DNA from 3 places in the Neobacillus sp. NPDC097160 genome. Region 3 is predicted to be linked to each of the others. Evidence: riboswitches for the same ligand, from Rfam matches in the RefSeq annotation. Region 3 holds a riboswitch; each other region holds the start of a gene.
The links. Region 3 has a riboswitch for S-adenosylmethionine ahead of ACIQXV_RS02100 (homoserine dehydrogenase). Riboswitches for the same ligand answer to the same signal wherever they lie in the genome.

Region 1 (4,215 bases), on a different contig from region 3:
GGTTTAATTATTTTACAAATGAGGAGGAAGAGAAATGGCAGAAAATCAAAAGAAGTATCGTTTTGAAACATTGAGTGTTCATGGTGGTTTGGCTCCGGATCCGGTAACAGGTGCTCGCGCAGTTCCAATTTATCAAAACAACGCCTATCAATTCAAAAATACCGAACATGCGGCAAACCTTTTCAGCTTAGCGGAACCTGGGTACATATATACTCGGATTCACAATCCGACCACTACGGTTTTTGAAGAAAGAATATCGTTATTAGAAGGAGGCGTTGGTGCACTTGCTGTTGCTAGCGGCATGGCTGCCATCACGCTCGCGATTTTAAACATTGCCGAGGCAGGGGATGAGATTGTCTCTGCATCGAACCTTTATGGCGGAACGTATAATCTATTTGCTGTTACCCTTCCTAAATATGGAATTAATGTGAAGTTTGTCAACCCGGATGATCCGGAAAACTTCCGGTCGGCGATTACAGAAAAAACAAAGGCTGTTTTTGCGGAAACGATTGGTAATCCTAGCTTGCGTGTGCTCGATATTGAGAAAGTAGCGGAAATCGCTCATGATGCAGGGGTACCATTAATTATTGACAACACCTTTGCTACTCCATATCTTTGCCGGCCAATCGAATTCGGTGCCGATATTGTCGTGCACTCGGCAACAAAATGGCTGTTGGGAAATGGGACATCTACAGGAGGCATCATTGTGGATGGCGGTAAGTTTGATTGGAATTCACCGAAATTCCCGGGCTTTACGACACCGGATGCCAGCTATCATGATCTTGTTTATGCGGAAGCGCTCGGTGCCATTGCCTATATTATTAAAGCACGCGTGCAATTATTGCGTGATCTTGGCCCTGCGCTAAGCCCGCAAAATGCCTTCCAATTCACGCTTGGACTCGAGACACTTCATGTCCGGATGAAGGAGCATGTGGCCAATACAAAGCAAGTGGTTGAGTATTTAGAAAACCATCCTGCCGTGGACTGGGTTTCCTATCCGGGTCATCCATCACACCCAGACCAGAAGCTCGCGAAAAAGTATTTACCTAAAGGTGCGGGTTCTATGGTTATTTTTGGCATTAAGGGTGGAAAAGAAGCAGGCGCTAAATTGATTGATTCGCTGTCACTTTGGGCGCATGTGGCCAATGTTGGTGATGCAAAAAGCTTAATCATTCATCCGGCAAGTACGACGCATCAGCAATTAGATGCGGAAGGACTTAAAGCGGCAGGTGTATCAGAGGATTTAATTCGACTTTCGATCGGAATTGAAAATGTTGAGGATTTAATCGAGGATCTCGAATCAGCGATTGAAGCTGCAACAGGCTTGGCTTCAGTGAAGGCAAATGCCTAAAATTTCCTAAATCTATTTTTTCGAGAATAAAGAATTTTTCGTTGACACCCCTTTTTATCCGTGATACGATAGCATTTGTAAAATAATTCACTTAAACAATTTAACGTGTTAATTGAATATAGAATGCTGTTAGCTCTTATCAAGAGAGGTGGAGGGATGTGCCCGATGAAGCCCGGCAACCGTCAATATTATTTATTGAAATGGTGCCAATTCACACAAAGCGTTTGCTTTGGAAGATGGGAGAAAGGTCTAGTTCGTGATGCCTTTCTGCCTGCGCAGAAAGGCTTTTTGTTTTGGGATAGGAAAGTATAAATTTCGACTTTGGAAATTGTCTAGCTAGAAGCCTCCCGCATTTTATTTTTCCAAAATATTTTCGCCTAAACAGTCAAACCTATATTTAAGTAACTGGTAATCAGGATAAGAAGCAGGTGATTCAAGTGATTTCAATAAAAGATGTTCATAAGATATATCCCTCCAAGCAAGGGGAGCTAAAGGCCGTCGATGACGTGAACCTTGAAATACAAAATGGAGAAATTTTCGGTGTGATTGGTTATAGCGGTGCCGGAAAAAGTACCCTGATTCGGATGTTAAATGGCCTGGAGCTGCCGACTGATGGAAGTGTCACGGTTGCCGGCCGAGTGATTTCGAAAATCAAGGGAGCTGAACTTCGAAAAGCGCGTCAGGAAATTAGCATGATTTTCCAACATTTTAACTTGCTGTGGTCAAGAACAGTTAGTGAAAATATTGCTTTTCCCCTAGAAATTGCCGGAGTTAAGGGGCCACAAAGAAAGGAACGGGTCGAAGAGTTGATTAAGCTGGTTGGACTGGAAGGCCGAGAAAATGCTTATCCATCACAGCTAAGCGGCGGACAAAAGCAGCGGGTTGGGATTGCTAGAGCTCTCGCAAATAATCCAAAAGTATTGTTATGTGATGAGGCAACTTCAGCCCTCGATCCGCAAACGACAGATTCGATTTTAGAATTGTTAGTTGATATCAATAAACGGCTCGGGTTAACAATTGTCTTAATTACCCATGAAATGCATGTCATTCGTAAAATCTGTCACCGGGTAGCAGTGATGGAAAGCGGCCGAGTGGTAGAGCTTGGTTCCGTGCTTGATGTCTTTAAAAATCCGCAGCAGCCAATCACCAAACGGTTTGTCCAGCAGGTAACAGAACCGGAAGAAACGAAAGAAACAATCGAACATTTACTTAAACTTTATCCGTATGGACAAGTGGTTCAGCTCTCGTTCATCGGGGAAGCAGCTGAACAGCCATTAATCACAAACATAATCCGGGATTTCGATGTTGTTGTAAATATTCTTCAAGGGAAAATTTCGCACACGCAAAACGGATCATACGGAACATTATTTATCCATTTGGATGGACAAGCTAGCGAAATACAGCAAGCCATCGATTATATTCACTCCCAGCAAGTTGGCGTGGAGGTGATCAGTAATGGCTAATTTTATGGAAATGGTAAAGTGGGAAAATTTAATAGAAGCAACACGTGAAACCATTTATATGACTTCCATTTCCGTGTTTGCGACATTTATTTTAGGATTATTCCTGGGTCTATTGTTGTTTTTAACGGATAAAGGTAATATTTGGGCTAATCGGCCTGTTAACGTCGTTATTGCCGGCTTTGTTAATATTTTTAGGTCTATCCCCTTTATTATCTTAATTGTTTTATTAATTCCATTTACAAAATTATTACTTGGGACTATGCTTGGTGCAAATGCTGCGCTCCCAGCCCTTATTATTGGAGCAGCTCCTTTTTATGCTCGTATGGTAGAAATTGCCCTAAGGGAAATCGATAAAGGTGTTATTGAAGCATCGCAATCGATGGGAGCAACACATGGTCATATCATTTTTAAAGTATTGATACCTGAATCTTTACCGGCATTAATTTCAGGGATTACCGTCACAGCTATTTCGCTAGTCGGCTTTACCGCGATGGCTGGGGTCATTGGATCCGGTGGACTTGGGCATTTTGCCTACCTTGAAGGTTTTCAGCGCAATAGACCAGTTGTTACGTTAGTTGCAACGATTGCGATATTAATTTTGGTTTTTATCATCCAATTTGTTGGAGATTATTTTACAAAGAAAACAGATAAACGATAACTGGAGGAGTTAAATAATGAAAAAATTACTAAGTGTTCTTTTTATTGCGTTCGCAGTGTTTGCCCTAACAGCGTGCGGCGGGGAAAAAAATGATACTGCTAAAAAGGATGGTAACAAGAAATTAGTCGTTGGTGCATCTGCTGTACCGCATGCGGAAGTGCTAGAAGCGGCAAAACCTTTATTAAAAGAAAAAGGCATTGACCTGGAAATCAAAGTTTTCCAAGACTATATCCTTCCAAACGTAGCGTTACGAGATAAAGAACTCGACGCAAACTATTTTCAAACACCAGGGTATTTAGACCTACAAATGAAAGAAAATAAGGATTTTAAATTTGTAAGTGTTGGTGAAATCCATAAGGAACCAATCGGAATTTATTCTAAAAAATATAAAAGCTTAAAAGACCTTCCAAAAGGCGCAAAAATTATTATGAGTGATTCACTTAGTGACCACGGACGTATTTTACCGATTTTTGAAAAAGAAGGTTTAATTAAGCTTAAAGAAGGCGTTGGCGCGAACGCAAGAGTTGAGGATATTGTTGAAAATCCAAAGAACCTTGATTTCTCCACTTTAATTGAAGCAAAATTATTAGCCTCTTCTTTCGAAAGTGGTGAAGGTGATGCGGTCGTCATTAATACGAACTACGCATTAGAAGGCGGTATTGATATCGGCAAGTATGGAATTGCCTTTGAAGGCAATGACGTTGTACCGGCAAACCTTGTGGTCGTACGTTCAGAGGATAAAG
Region 2 (4,215 bases), on a different contig from region 3:
GAAACATTCGCCAGCCAAAACGGGCGCCACCAATAAAAGACATATTAAGGAGCCAGGTTACAATCAATAATCGAAATTGCGTTTCTTGAATAACCAGTTGCTGAACAATTGCTGCAACTAGTATTGAAAAAGTTACCGCCTTTAAAATACTTATTAATTCTCCAACACTGGCATACTCCCAGGCCTTTTTATACAGATGGAATAAAAATGAGAAAAAATGATAACTAAGTAATATGACAATAGAACTTAAGATGATTGGAAAAGTAATAACATTAAATGTTGCATTTACCAAAAATCGGCTAAAAAATATTGCAGTCAAAACAATGCATGAATCAATAAAAAGTAATAAAGAAAGTCTTTGCCGGTAAGTCATTCTTCCCCTTCCTTTCTCTTTCCTTAAAAAATTTTAATTATGTACTTTTGGAAAAAAAGCATATAATTAAAATTTTTTAAAAATGGGCATCAAACCCGTCCTCACATCACACTACCGACGACTTGCGTCTAAGGTCCTAGACCCACAGCATGACCGAGTGCCTCCATCGATAAAGGAGAGGAGACATCACCAAATAATTACTATCCTATTCTTTTAAAACACAATTAATTCTTTATAAAGAACAATAATATTAAAATTTTTTCTGCTAACAATCATTAATAACGACACCAATTAGTGTGGCTTTCGCAAATTCTAATACCTTTTTCGCTTCAATCGCTTTATCAATCATGGTTTTCCCCTTCTGAATAACTAACACTACCCCGTCACATTGATTTGCTAAAAGCTTTGTATCCGTTAACTCCAAGACGGAGTGTGAATCAATTAATACTAAATCATAAGATTTTAAAGAAGCAGCTAAGGTCTCATGCAACAATGGAGAGGATAGTAATTCACCAGGGTTCATTGGGATAGGACCACTCGTTAGGACGTCAAGCCTGCCAACTTCCGTATTATGAATAGCATCATAAAAGCTTGTTCTGCCAATAAGAATATCTGTTAAACCAACTGAGTTTTGAATTTTAAAGATAGAGTGCAGCTCAGGATTACGTAAATTGGCATCAATTATTAGGACTTTTTCTTTTTGCTGGGACATGGAAATAGCTAAATTAGCAGCAGTGGTTGATTTTCCTTCCCCTTTACTAGGAGAAGTGATTAAGAAGGTTCTACTTCTTTTATCAATCATTGCAAATTTAATATTTGCTTGAATCATGCGGTATTGTTCAGAAATAATAGACTCTGGATGGGTATAAGCAACTAATGGCCTTTTTTTTGTCACTGCACTGTCTTTTACTTTACTTATAGCCAATCGTCTCACCCCTTCCTTCTAATCCAATCTGCTTAAAGTTTTTCTTTTTCAAATTCCTTTTATGCATTTTCGGAACTCTTCCCAAAACAGGAAGTCCTAGCATTTCTTCCACTTCACGTTCAGACCTTAAAGAATCATCCAAGGAATCTAACAAAAACACTAAACCAATTCCGATGACTAATCCGGCAATAAAGCCGATTATGATCAACTTATTTTGACTTTGATTTATTGGCCATGGATTTACCTTGGCATCAGATAATATGCGAACATTATCAAAATTCATAATTGTTTTAATTTCCTGTTTAAAAACCCTCGCAGTTTTATTAGCAATATCCGCCGCCCTATTCGGATCTGTATCCGTGACACTAATACTTACAACTTGTGAATTATCAACACTTGAAACAGTAATTTGCCCAGCTAACCCTTCAGCTGACTGAGCTAATCCTAGTTCCTTGACTACTTTATCTAAAATGGTTGAATCTTTAATAATTACCTGCATGGTATTTCTATCTTCCGGATTTGCTCCGATAATAATCCTTGAAGAGGATTGGTATATTGGTGTGTTATTTGAATGACTGTAATAAGTACCTAATCCTGTTGTGATTATGGTTATGACAATAATTAACCAAAGTCTTCTTTTTATTACGAGAAAAAGTTCTTTTAAATCTATGTCCTTGGCTTTTCTTTTCGGCAAATTGTTCATTACATCGATACGATTCATAAAAGCCTCCCAATTATATGCAGTAAATACTACTGTTGATACAACGAATAACGTTTCAAATAAAGAACATTTTCATGCTAAAAAGACTATGGGTCTACTTAAATTAGCGGTCAACTTTCCATTATTTATTAAATACTGCTTTATATCCATAATATTAGTTCTTTATAAAGAACATGTCAATATAACTAGATAAATTTTCTAAAAATAATCTGAATATTAACAATTGCGATGTCGCCACATTTTAAACATATCCGAAAGTTAGAAAAACAAGTTGACACTTCCGCCAAACTGTAGTAAATTTTATAAATAATCTAAATATTAATTTCTTATCAAGAGAGGTTGAGGGAATGGCCCTGCGACGCCTCAGCAACCATCAATGGTTTCACCCATTGAAAAGGTGCTAAGTCCTGCAAATTAGCTGCTAATTTGCAAGATAAGAAGAATGACACTTTGGTCGTGCTTACAAAAGTCTTCTTCTTATAGAAGACTTTTTTTATTTATCTAAAGGCTTTAGCACCTTGTAGCGCTAAAGTAAAACAGAAAACCAATATTTATAGTTTACTAATAAGGAGAGTGCATCATGTACAAAATTGATACGAAACTTGCCCAAATTGGAAATCGCAGTGACACTGCAACAGGAACGGTGAATCCGCCTGTCTATTTTTCAACGGCTTACAGGCACAATGGAATTGGGCAATCAACTGGGTTTGACTATTCACGGACAGGGAATCCAACGCGCCAGCTCCTTGAAAAAACCATTGCTGATTTGGAATGCGGTGACCAGGGATTTGCTTGCAGCTCAGGGATGGCGGCCATTTTTACGATCCTCTCCTTATTCCAGTCGGGTGATGAATGGTTAGTAAGTGAAGATTTATATGGCGGCACTTACCGCTTATTAGAACAAGGCTATAAAAAATGGGGCTTGAAGTGTCAATATGTTAATACGTGTTGTCCGGATGAGGTGGAAAGCAAGATTACACCGCAAACGAAGGCGATCTTTCTCGAGACTCCAACCAATCCCCTTATGCAGGAATCTGATATTGCCGCTATTTCCGCCATTGCCAAGAAACACGGCATATTGCTAATTGTTGACAATACCTTCTATACTCCACTATTACAGCAGCCAATCGCTCTTGGTGCCGACATTGTCATCCATAGCGCGACAAAATACTTAGGCGGTCATAATGACGTTTTAGCTGGGCTGATTGTCGCGAAGGGAAAAGAACTGTGTGAAGCCGTGGCCTTTCATCATAACGGGGCCGGCGGTGTCCTAAGTGCCTTTGACTCTTGGCTGTTAATGCGCGGCATGAAAACCTTGTCGCTTCGCATGAAACAACATGAGAAAAATGCGCAGGAAATCGTGGAATACCTCTCCCGACATGATGCTGTGACGGATGTGCTTTACCCGGGCCGCGGCGGAATGGTTTCTTTCCGGCTAAAAGAAGAATCATGGATTAATCCATTTTTACAAGGCTTACAGCTGATTACGTTTGCGGAAAGTCTGGGTGGAACGGAAAGCTTTATTACGTACCCGGCGACACAGACGCATGCCGATATTCCAGAAGAAATCAGGATTCAATCAGGCGTGGACAATCGCTTATTGCGTTTTTCCGTTGGGATTGAAGATGCACAGGATATAATTTTTGACCTTGAGGGTGCTTTTACCCATCTCAATGAAGGAGTGATTGCATAATGGCACATGAAGAATTTAGCTTTGAAACCAGGCTCCTTCATAATAAGCATAAAGTTGATCCAACAACTGGAGCGGTTAGTGTGCCGATTCAGCATGCATCCACCTTCCACCAGTCTGATTTCGATCAATTTGGGAAGTACGATTATGGCCGCAGTTTAAATCCGACAAGGGAAGCACTTGAAGACGTAATTGCTGAGCTCGAAGGCGGGTTAAAAGGATTTGCCTTTTCATCAGGTATGGCCGCGATTTCAACGGCATTTCTCCTCCTTTCTGCCGGTGATCATATTGTCATTACCGAGGATGTATACGGCGGTACGTTCCGGATGGTGACAGAGGTTCTTTCACGGCTTAGCATTGACCATACGTTTGTCGATATGACCAATATTGATGAAGTGAAACAAGCGATTCAGCATAATACAAAAGCCTTTTATGTGGAAACACCTTCGAATCCATTGATGAAGGTAACCGACATTAAGGCAATCAGCCTTATTGCAAAGGAAACG
Region 3 (4,215 bases):
GCCTCTCTCCATTTGCTTTCCCCAACCGGATGCTCCTGATGGTAGGTGAATAATTGATCGCTGACAATATTTTGAGCACCCATTTTGTATAATCGGTATCCTAATTCCCAATCTTCGTAACCGTAATGGAAAAACTCTTCATCAAATCCTCCTGCCTTAACGATCATTTCTTTCCGTATAGAGACGTTCCCTGTTAGAAAGGCCATCCATGGAAATGCAAACCCTTCTAAATCTGCACTGAAATTTCGGATAATCTGCCGAAACCATGGAAATGATTTAAACGCTAAATCCCTATAGGTTTTTCTTGCGAAATCGCTTTTCTCTAATAATGAATATGGTTCATCATAATGGGTTTTACGATTTTGGAATCTCGTATATATTTCTTTATTATTTTTTGTTAAATCTGCAATGGTGTCTATTTTTTGCTCAGAGAAACTGGGGAAAACACATGTATATAGTGCTTTGGAATGCATAACCCCTGACAAAATCACGTTATTTTTGGATTGATGATACTTATAGTGATTTTCAACAAAATCAGGTTCCGTGATCATTTCCGCATCTAGAAAGATCAAAATGCTTCCCCTTGCAGAACGAACACCTAAATTTCTGACCTTTGCTCTTCCCAGCTTTTGATTACTATGGATATATTTAAAGTGATAGGGCGGAGAGTAGCCTTTTAGTTTTTCTTCCGTTTGGTCTGTTGAGGCATCATTAATAAAGATGACTTCCATTTTTGCAGGATTAAAGGTTTGGAGTTCAAGTGAATAGAGGGAAAATAGATTAAGTGGATATTTATTTTGTGACGGCATAATAACACTGACTTCAATGTCTTGATCAATTTTATTTACCGATGAACCTTCAGTGTTACTTTTTTGGGGACTTTGCATCATCTCTTTTTGTGTACTTTCTTTTTGTGTACTTTCTTTTTTAAAACTTCCTGACATGACGCACCCCTTCAATTTTTGTTTTATCAAATAACTAGTCCATTTGGTCGAGCTTTTACACAATATGTTTACCATTTAGTTTTGACTAAACTTGAGCCCAGTTTTGTTAATTTCGTTTATTTTTTATTGAAAGCAAAGAAAAAAAGAGCTTGAGGACTCTTTTTTTCTGGAGAAATTTCTATCATGTTGTTAATGCCGTTAGTCGAGGGGCTGGTGCATTGTTTTTACACACATAAACCAAATCTTCGATGATAGCACTTGCAGTTGGAAACATTCCAGCACCTGGTCCTTGCAGCGTGATTTCACCCACAATATCAGAGTGGACACTGACAGCATTCTGAACCCCTTCCACATGGTAAAATGGATGCTCCTTTCCAACAAGGACCGGCTTTATGGTTGCTTTAATCTGATTTCCCGACTTACTTATTTGGGCAATATGTTTATACCGTAAGCCTAATTCTTCAGCTTTTTCAATTAATTCACTTGTAATAGCGGTAATCCCTTCACGCTCAACATCATGCCAGTTTGGTTCCTCTCCAAAGGCAATCCGGCTAAGAATCATCGCTTTATAAAAGGCGTCATAGCCCTCAATATCATTTGTCGGGTCAGCTTCAGCAAATCCGTTTTCTTGGGCTAAGCTTAGTGCTTCGGCAAATGACTGCTTACCCTCCCGCATTTCGGTCAGGATAAAATTCGAAGTTCCATTTAAGATTCCTTGAACCTGTTGAATGCGATTGATGTTTAATAATTGTCTAAAGGTTTGAATTACTGGGATTCCCCCTGCTACCGTTGCTTCAAAACCAACCGATACATTATTTTTTTCTGCCAGCTCGAGCAGCTCTTGTCCATGATGGGCAAACATCTCTTTATTCGCTGTAATAATGTGACATCCCCGTTCGATGGCCTTTTTCAAAAATGAAAATGTTGGGTCCTTGTCCACGATGGCTTCAATGACAATATCAAGCTCCGGCATATTTAGAATGTCTTCAAAATCTGTAGTAAGGAGAACATCCTCACTGACGTTTCTTTCCTTCTGCTTATTTTTTATTAGGACAGCGGCAACCTCAACCTTTTTACCCAATACCGCTGTTAATTCCTCCGCATGTGATTGAATCGTCCGATAAACACCTTCCCCAACTGTTCCAAAACCTAGGATTGCCACTTTTATTACAGTCATTGTCCATCCACCCCTATTTAGATATTTTTTTTAAAACAGGAAAAGCCCTCTTCATAAGAAGAGGGCAGAATCCTCCTCTTATCTGTCAGGTTAAAAATAACCTGCAGGAATTAGCACCTTTTCAAGGAATACCTTGAAGGTTGCCGGGCTTCATCGGGCCTAGTCCCTCCGCCGCTCTGGATAAGAGTTGTATTTAGTTTCATTAATTTACCAAGTTATAAAGAGAATGTTAGCTGAATCTTCTGTCAATGTCAATAGATTTTTATAACGGTAATAAAGCGATTGATTCTATTGTCGTGATTTTTTCAATCATCTGGAGCCATTTCTGCGGTTTATTGGATAAAACCGAATAGTAAGTAGTCAGAAAATCCTTTACTAAAGCGGCTGGTAATTGACCAAACTCATCATCTGTTGGCATGAAACACAAATCAAGTCCCTCTACAGCCTCCCCAGTATTTTCCCAAGAAGGGTGAACATAAGTAAGATCAAGGCGCTTATAGCCTAAATGCGACAATACTTCCCGGCGCACATAGGGGTCCATCACCTTAACGCCGCCAAATTCGTGATGTTCTACTCGGTAAGGATCATAGATTTCTGCAAACATTCCGAACAACACTTTGCCATTTTCTTTGGCAAGCTGGTTTAAATCCTTTAAACGGTTTTGCGCTAAAAATCGTCCAAGCCCTAATCCCGGTTCGCTGATAATGGTAAAATCCGTCATAGCAATATTCCAATCGGGGTAATATCGGTATTCCGTTGCTCCGACAACTTGGTCTGCTTTTGTGGCAACAAACACACGAATGCTTGGGTCTTCCAACGGTTCTTTCCAATGGTCATATTCCAATACTTCTTCCGGTGGGAAAATTTCTTTCATTAAATCATGAAGCTTTTTAAAATTGGGATCTCCAATACTGGTTATTCTTTTATATTCCATCGGCTTATACGCCCCCTTCTTGTGATTTAAACGGGTTCTTCCATTCCATTAAGGCTGCATTGTTGCAGGACTCTTCATCATCGAGATAATTTTTTGCAATGCCGACTGGTACACGGCCGCACCGTAGCAAAAAGCTAATGACGGGATCGTCTAATTCTCCACTAATGACCGCTGTTAGATACTCATTGGGGGTCATTTGATCAACCACATTATGATAGCCTGGCATCCTGCCTCCGCCCAGCAGTCGGGCATATCCCTTTTCAATGACTATATGGTACATCGCTTGCATCATTAATTTACCTAGCCCTAGTTTCCTGTATTGTGGGCGAACACTGATATCGACAATATACAATGTATCGCCATTCGGATTATGGCTGCGGATGTACCCGTTGTCGGTGATTTCTTCCCAAGAATGATTGAGATTATTTGGGTCAAACTCGACACAAAGACCTGTGAGCGAACCAGCCAGTTTCCCTGCAATTTCACAGCATAGCGCACCATCTGGAAAAATGGTTACATGATTCGTTAGCTGCTGTTTATTCCACCATAATTCGGCTGGGAAAGGCGGTGGAAAGCATTCAGACTGGATTTCAATGAGCTGATCAAAATCATTTTTGGTGTAATTGCGAATGATCGCCTTTACGGGCTGACCCTGGTCATATACATAAAATTCACTTCGATACACGGTTTGGTTTCACACCCCTTGTTATATCTAGCTACAACATTCATCTGCTAGTGGGCTTCGCTAAAAGTAAGCCCCAAGTTTTTCTAATTACCAATCGGTATAAAGGTCTGTTCTGCGGTCACGCCAGGTTGTGACCGAGCCGTGCTCGCGAACTTTATATAAAAGTTCTAAATCCAGATCGGCTGTTACAACCATATCATTATTAATTTCCCCTTCTACCAATATGCCTTTTGGCGGAAATGGGATATCATTTGGGGTTATTATTGCCGCCTGGCCAAAATTTGCCCGCATAAAATCGACTGTTGGCAGTGAACCGACAGTTCCTGTTAAGACCACATATACTTGGTTTTCCACTGCGCGGGCATGGCTTGTATATCGTACTCTATGAAAACCATGACGATCATCTGTGCAGGATGGACAGAAAATGACATCGGCACCCTTAGCTTTTGCCATGCGGACAATTTCCGGAAACTCA

Region 1: another riboswitch for S-adenosylmethionine. It lies ahead of ACIQXV_RS19170 (methionine ABC transporter ATP-binding protein); the one in region 3 lies ahead of ACIQXV_RS02100 (homoserine dehydrogenase).
Region 2: another riboswitch for S-adenosylmethionine. It lies ahead of ACIQXV_RS18785 (methionine biosynthesis PLP-dependent protein); the one in region 3 lies ahead of ACIQXV_RS02100 (homoserine dehydrogenase).

The regions. Positions count from the first base shown of each region.
Region 1 is NZ_JBIWDU010000013.1:178,762-182,976, reverse strand. Features, by position in the region: gene ACIQXV_RS19175 (O-acetylhomoserine aminocarboxypropyltransferase/cysteine synthase family protein) at 35-1,351, shown strand; SAM riboswitch class I at 1,485-1,594, shown strand; gene ACIQXV_RS19170 (methionine ABC transporter ATP-binding protein) at 1,789-2,814, shown strand; gene ACIQXV_RS19165 (methionine ABC transporter permease) at 2,807-3,472, shown strand; gene ACIQXV_RS19160 (MetQ/NlpA family ABC transporter substrate-binding protein) at 3,489-4,215, shown strand, end outside.
Region 2 is NZ_JBIWDU010000013.1:108,828-113,042, forward strand. Features, by position in the region: gene ACIQXV_RS18770 (polysaccharide biosynthesis protein) at 1-373, opposite strand, end outside; gene ACIQXV_RS18775 (CpsD/CapB family tyrosine-protein kinase) at 639-1,298, opposite strand; gene ACIQXV_RS18780 (YveK family protein) at 1,285-2,019, opposite strand; SAM riboswitch class I at 2,343-2,459, shown strand; gene ACIQXV_RS18785 (methionine biosynthesis PLP-dependent protein) at 2,600-3,712, shown strand; gene metC (cystathionine beta-lyase) at 3,712-4,215, shown strand, end outside.
Region 3 is NZ_JBIWDU010000002.1:26,901-31,115, forward strand. Features, by position in the region: gene ACIQXV_RS02095 (glycosyltransferase family 2 protein) at 1-944, opposite strand, end outside; gene ACIQXV_RS02100 (homoserine dehydrogenase) at 1,126-2,121, opposite strand; SAM riboswitch class I at 2,197-2,308, opposite strand; gene ACIQXV_RS02105 (GNAT family N-acetyltransferase) at 2,384-3,055, opposite strand; gene ACIQXV_RS02110 (GNAT family N-acetyltransferase) at 3,060-3,740, opposite strand; gene ACIQXV_RS02115 (carbon-nitrogen hydrolase family protein) at 3,828-4,215, opposite strand, start outside.